Bacillus pumilus: one gene and its partner. The protein of the gene in region 1 interacts with the protein of each later gene in a pairwise test. Links are inferred from orthologs where the notes say so. Each region holds a gene or a part of one and is shown in the gene's direction. Other genes may lie near its edges. The genes, in order: ligA and leuS.

Evidence for each region.
Region 2: the proteins of ligA (region 1) and leuS interact in binary tests that used the Escherichia coli proteins (3 or more experiments, as listed by UniProt). The link is inferred for Bacillus pumilus from one-to-one orthologs.

The regions. Positions count from the first base shown.
Region 1 is NZ_CP047089.1:2,509,792-2,513,006, forward strand. The notes cover bases 309-3,191. They hold ligA (NAD-dependent DNA ligase LigA), read left to right. Parts: upstream 309-688; coding sequence 689-2,695; downstream 2,696-3,191. Other genes in these bases: pcrA (DNA helicase PcrA), read left to right, coding at 309-644; GPS65_RS12445 (CamS family sex pheromone protein), read left to right, coding at 2,711-3,191. In the rest of the region: more of pcrA, read left to right, coding at 1-308; more of GPS65_RS12445, read left to right, coding at 3,192-3,215. UniProt on the Escherichia coli protein: DNA ligase that catalyzes the formation of phosphodiester linkages between 5'-phosphoryl and 3'-hydroxyl groups in double-stranded DNA using NAD as a coenzyme and as the energy source for the reaction.
Region 2 is NZ_CP047089.1:3,244,406-3,247,812, reverse strand. Bases 1-3,075 are described here. They hold leuS (leucine--tRNA ligase), read left to right. Parts: upstream 1-368; coding sequence 369-2,783; downstream 2,784-3,075. Other genes in these bases: GPS65_RS16130 (dienelactone hydrolase family protein), read left to right, coding at 2,913-3,075. Also shown: more of GPS65_RS16130, read left to right, coding at 3,076-3,407.

The DNA.
Region 1 (3,215 bases):
AAGACAAGTCCCTTGTGACTTTCCTGACAGACCTTGCCCTTGTCGCAGACATCGATAAGCTGGATGAAAATGAGGAAGAAGATCAGGATGCGGTCATTTTAATGACGCTTCACGCCGCAAAAGGTCTAGAATTCCCCGTTGTCTTCTTAATGGGCATGGAGGAAGGTGTCTTCCCGCACAGCCGTTCATTAATGGAAGATGCGGAGATGGAAGAAGAGCGCCGCCTTGCTTATGTAGGCATCACACGTGCGGAAGAAGAGCTTTATTTATCAAGTGCCAAGATGAGAACACTCTTCGGCCGGACAAACATGAACCTTGAATCAAGATTCATTCGAGAAATACCAGCCGATTTATTGGACAACCTAAATGAGAAAAAAGAAACCAAAACACCATTTGGCCAAACAAGAGAACGACCGCAAAGACGGGGACCTGTCTCACGTCCGCAAACTCAAACCATTCAAAACACAGGCGGCGGAAGTATTGGCTGGGCTGTGGGCGATAAAGCGGCTCATAAAAAATGGGGCGTTGGAACGGTTGTCAGTGTAAAAGGCAGTGGAGACAGCACAGAGCTTGATATTGCCTTCCCAAGCCCTACAGGCATTAAGCGTCTTCTCGCAGCATTTGCGCCAATTGAGAAGCAATAAACTGGTAGAACTTATAAAACGGATGAATTGAAAGGAAGAAGCAGATGGATAAAGAAGCAGCGAAACGCCGGATCGAGGAACTGCACGAGATTTTGAACCAATACAACTACGAATATCATACACTGGATCGTCCAAGTGTTCCTGACGCTGAATATGATGCGCGCATGCGTGAGCTGATCTCTTTAGAGGAAGAGCACCCTGATTTAAAAGCAGCGGACTCTCCCTCACAAAGAGTAGGAGGCGCTGTGTTAGACGCCTTCCAAAAAGTGCGTCATGGCACACCGATGCTCAGCCTTGGGAATGCGTTTAATGAACAGGACCTTCTTGATTTTGACCGCCGGGTTCGTCAAGCAGTCGGTGACGATATCGCATACAATGTCGAGCTGAAAATTGACGGACTCGCTGTTTCTCTCCGTTATGAAAATGGCGTGTTTGTTCGAGGTGCTACTCGTGGAGATGGGACAACGGGTGAGGATATTACTGAAAACCTCAAAACCATTCGTTCGATCCCACTCAAAATCAAACGTCCTTTGTCTATTGAAGTGAGAGGCGAGGCATTTATGCCAAAACCTTCCTTTGAAGCATTAAACGAAAAAAGATTACAAAACGAAGAAGAGCCGTTTGCGAACCCGCGTAATGCGGCCGCCGGCTCACTTCGTCAGCTTGATACAAAAATTGCGGCGAAACGAAACCTTGATATCTTCGTCTACAGTATAGCGGAGCTTGATGAAATTGGTGTTGAATCGCAAAGCGAAGGACTCGATCTTCTCGATGAACTTGGCTTTAAAACGAACAAAGAAAGACGGACGTGCCAAACGATTGAGGAAGTGATCGAGCTCATTGAAACACTGAAAACGAAGCGTGCTGATTTTTCATATGAAATCGATGGAATTGTGATCAAAGTCGATTCGTTAGCTCAGCAAGAAGAGCTAGGCTTTACAGCTAAAAGTCCCCGCTGGGCTGTTGCGTACAAGTTTCCAGCTGAAGAGGTCGTGACAAAGCTACTTGATATTGAGCTAAGTGTCGGGCGTACAGGTGTCATCACACCAACGGCGATCCTGGAGCCTGTCAAAGTAGCAGGAACGACAGTACAACGAGCGTCTCTTCATAATGAAGATTTGATCAAAGAAAAGGATATTCGCCTTTTTGATCAAGTGATTGTGAAAAAAGCGGGAGATATTATTCCAGAAGTCGCAGGTGTACTGATCGATCAGCGTACAGGAGAAGAAAAGCCGTTTCACATGCCGACGGAATGCCCAGAGTGTCATAGTGAGCTGGTGAGAATCGAAGGTGAAGTGGCTTTACGCTGCATCAATCCAGAATGCCCTGCCCAAATACGTGAGGGACTCATTCACTTTGTTTCCCGCAATGCAATGAACATTGATGGGCTTGGCGAGCGGGTCATTACACAGCTTTTCAAAGAACAGCTTGTCTCTCGTGTGTCCGATCTTTACCGATTAACGAAAGAAGAACTCATTCAACTTGAGCGAATGGGCGAAAAATCTGTCGACAATTTACTGCGTTCGATTGAGCAATCGAAAGAAAACTCTCTAGAGCGTTTATTATTTGGACTCGGTATACGATTTATTGGCTCCAAAGCGGCAAAGACCTTGGCGATGCATTTCGGTGATATCGATCAATTAAAGCAAGCGACGAAAGAACAATTACTCGAAGTTGATGAAATCGGTGAAAAAATGGCTGATGCTGTTGTCACGTACTTTGAAAAAGAAGAAATTCTCAATCTGCTAAATGAACTAAAAGAGCTTGGGGTCAATATGACCTATACAGGACCAAAACCGGTGAAGGTTGAAGAAAGTGATTCCTATTTTGCAGGCAAAACCATTGTGCTGACAGGGAAATTAGAAGAAATGGCACGAAACGATGCAAAAGCAGCGATCGAAGCATTAGGTGGTAAACTGGCAGGTAGTGTGAGTAAGAAAACAGATTTAGTCATTGCCGGAGAAGCAGCGGGAAGTAAGCTGACAAAGGCAGAAGAACTTAATATTGAAATTTGGGACGAAGCTAAAATGCTCGAGGAGCTAAAGAAATAAGAGGAGTGTTTTCTATTGAAAAAGTTGTTATTGCTGCTGACAATGCTCACACTGGTATTGTCAGCGTGTGCACCTTTTGGGGGAAAGGAAGACGAAGAGGTCACACAAAAAACGGATGAAACGAAAGAAACAGCCATCATCCCGATGTACAATATCTCTGACTCTTATTACAAAATGGTGCTGCCGTTTAAACAAGGGGCTGCAAGAGGATTAACAGCAGAGCGTCTCAACACACGCTTGGACATCGATGAATTTGAAACAGGGCTCATGCGTCTCGCAACAGAGTCATTTAATACAAACGATTACCTTTTCCAAGAAGGACAGCATTTAGATGAGGACACCGTTCTAGGCTGGCTGGCGCGCAAAAAAACAGGCAGTGATTTGAAAAAGGCAGAAAAAGAAGATAAGGACTTTAAGAATCTAGGCTTAAATCCTGCTCTTCCGAACTCAGGTTCAACAAAGTCTAAAAATGAAAATAGTCCAATTTACTTAGCTTCGATGTTAGAGCATAATTACTTAA
Region 2 (3,407 bases), 730 kb from region 1 along the record:
TGCACTTATGATCATAATTCTATAAAATACTACTTAGATGACGGTTACGATAAGAACAGTGAAGAGGAGTAGTAGGAAAGCAGTATTTGTCTTTAGAGAATTGACGGCTGGTGAAAGTCAATCAAATCTGCTTCTGAACTCGCCTCAGAGTTGCAGTTGCGTTAAAGCTTCTGTCGCATGTCTGCGTTAAAGATATTAAGTGAGCGTACAAACAGAAAGTTACGCTAACAAGGGTGGTACCGCGGGAACCAAAAAATCTCTCGTCCCTTTCCAGGGATGAGGGTTTTTTGTTGATTTTAGAAAAATCTGAATTCTTGCAGTGGTCATCTGAGCAGATACAGCCGTACATATTAAAGGAGGTTTTCACATTGAGTTTTCAGCATCGGGAAATTGAAAAGAAGTGGCAGGATTATTGGCTGACACATAAAACATTCGCCACATCTGACTCGGAAGATAAACCAAAGTTCTATGCACTTGATATGTTTCCATACCCATCAGGAGCAGGGCTTCATGTCGGGCATCCTGAGGGCTACACAGCAACGGATATTTTATCACGCATGAAACGTATGCAGGGATATGATGTTCTTCATCCAATGGGATGGGACGCATTTGGTCTTCCAGCAGAACAGTATGCGCTAGATACAGGGAATGATCCGGCGGTCTTTACAGAAGAGAACATCAATAACTTCCGCCGCCAAATTCAATCACTCGGGTTCTCGTATGATTGGGATCGAGAAATCAACACGACTGATCCGAATTATTATAAATGGACACAATGGATTTTCTTGAAATTGTACGAAAAGGGATTGGCGTATATCGATGAAGTACCAGTGAACTGGTGCCCAGCTCTTGGAACAGTCCTTGCAAATGAAGAAGTCATTGATGGAAAAAGTGAACGCGGAGGACATCCAGTTGAAAGACGTCCGATGAAGCAATGGATGCTAAAGATTACGGCTTATGCGGACAGGCTGTTAGAAGATTTAGAAGACATTGATTGGCCTGAAAGCATTAAAGATATGCAGCGTAACTGGATTGGACGTTCAGAAGGTGCACACGTTCATTTCGAAATAGAAGGACATGACGAACAGTTTACTGTATTTACAACACGTCCTGATACATTGTTTGGTGCAACCTATGCGGTACTTGCACCAGAACATGCACTGGTTGAAAAAATTACAACAGCTACTCAAAAAGAGGCAGTCGAAGCATATATAAAAGAAATTCAATCTAAGAGCGACTTAGAGCGTACAGATCTTGCAAAAACAAAGACGGGTATTTTCACTGGCGCTTATGCCGTCAATCCATTAAATGGTGAAAAGATGCCGATCTGGATTGCAGATTACGTGCTGGCTACTTATGGAACAGGGGCGATTATGGCGGTACCTGCCCATGATGAGCGTGACTATGAATTTGCCAAAACATTTGATCTTCCAATCAAGGCAGTTGTCGAAGGCGGAGACATTGAAGAAGAAGCTTACACAGGTGATGGAAAACACATCAACTCTGATTTCCTTGATGGATTAGGAAAAGAAGAAGCGATTGAAAAAGTCATTGCATGGCTGGAAGAACATCAAAAAGGCGAAAAGAAAGTCACTTATCGTTTAAGAGATTGGCTATTTAGCCGTCAGCGTTATTGGGGTGAGCCAATTCCAATTATTCATTGGGAGGATGGAACGTCTTCAGCTGTTTCTGAGGAAGACCTTCCACTGATTTTGCCTAAGACGACTGAGATTAAGCCAAGTGGTACAGGTGAATCACCTTTAGCGAATATCAAAGATTGGGTTGAGGTTGTCGATCCTGTTACAGGTAAAAAAGGACGCCGTGAAACCAATACAATGCCGCAATGGGCAGGCAGCTGCTGGTATTTCTTACGTTATATTGACCCGCATAACTCAGAAGAACTTGCATCTCCTGAGAAGTTAAAGAAATGGCTTCCGGTTGATGTATATATCGGCGGAGCAGAACATGCTGTACTTCATCTTCTATATGCACGCTTCTGGCATAAGTTTTTGTATGATATTGGTGTTGTTCCAACAAAAGAACCTTTCATGAAATTGTTCAACCAAGGAATGATTCTTGGGGAAAATAATGAAAAAATGAGTAAATCAAAAGGAAATGTTGTCAATCCAGATGATATCGTAGAATCTCATGGTGCGGATACTTTACGACTTTATGAAATGTTCATGGGACCTTTAGATGCATCAATCGCTTGGTCTGAAACAGGACTTGATGGTGCTCGCCGTTTCCTTGATCGAGTATGGCGTCTCTTCACAAATGAAGATGGCACAATCAGTGATAAAGTAACGGAGCAAACTGGAGGCGCCTTAGAACGCAGCTATCATGAAACTGTGATGAAGGTAACAGACCATTATGAGGGACTGCGCTTCAATACAGGGATTTCACAATTAATGGTGTTTATCAACGATGCCTACAAGGCTGATACATTGCCGAAAGAATATGCAGAAGGCTTTGTGAAACTTCTTTCTCCAATTGCACCGCATCTAGCGGAAGAGCTTTGGAATAAACTTGGTCATGAAGGGTCTATTTCTTATGAAGCATGGCCACAATATGACGAGTCAAAGCTTGTCGACGATGAAGTAGAAATTGTCGTACAGTTGAATGGGAAAGTGAAAGCAAAATTAACTGTTCCTGCTGATGCCACTAAAGAACAATTAGAAGATCTTGCGAAAAGTGATGCACGTGTAAAAGAACAGCTTGAAGGGAAAACCATTCGCAAAGTGATTGCGGTTCCTGGGAAGCTTGTCAATATTGTTGCGAATTAATGATGACACCCATCGGTATAAACCGGTGGGTGTTCTTTATTTCCCGGGACATAATTTTGTCGAAAACAAGGTGATTGCACGATCGATCTCGTATGTTAACAGGTGATAACAAAAGGAGGAGTGACGTCAATGGAAAAGGAAAGCAAACGTGAACAACTGCTCAGTCTGTTAGGAGAAATGCCAGAACGCCATCGCGTGGAGGCATATACGTTAAAGATCGAGGATCGTGAATCTTATGTAGTCGAAACACTCATTCTTTCAATCAATGGTGTAGAGGAAGTGCCCGCTTATTTTGTGAAGCCGAAGGATACGGTGAAAAAAAGACCCGTTGTGCTCTTTCAGCACTCTCATGGCGGGAACTACGTCGATGGGAAGGAAGAACTCATCAAGGGTGCTCATTATTTGCAAGAAACTTCATATGCGAAAGAGTTCACTTCAAAAGGCTATAGTGTCCTAGCTATCGATCATTCAGGATTTGGTGAGAGAAGAGGAAGAACCGAAAGTGAAATTTTTAAGGAAATGCTTTTAACAGGGAAAGTGATGTGGGGCATGATGCTGTATGAAAGCATGTGCGCAATCGATTATGTGTTATCTCGATCTGACGTGCTGCCGGACCGGTTAGCT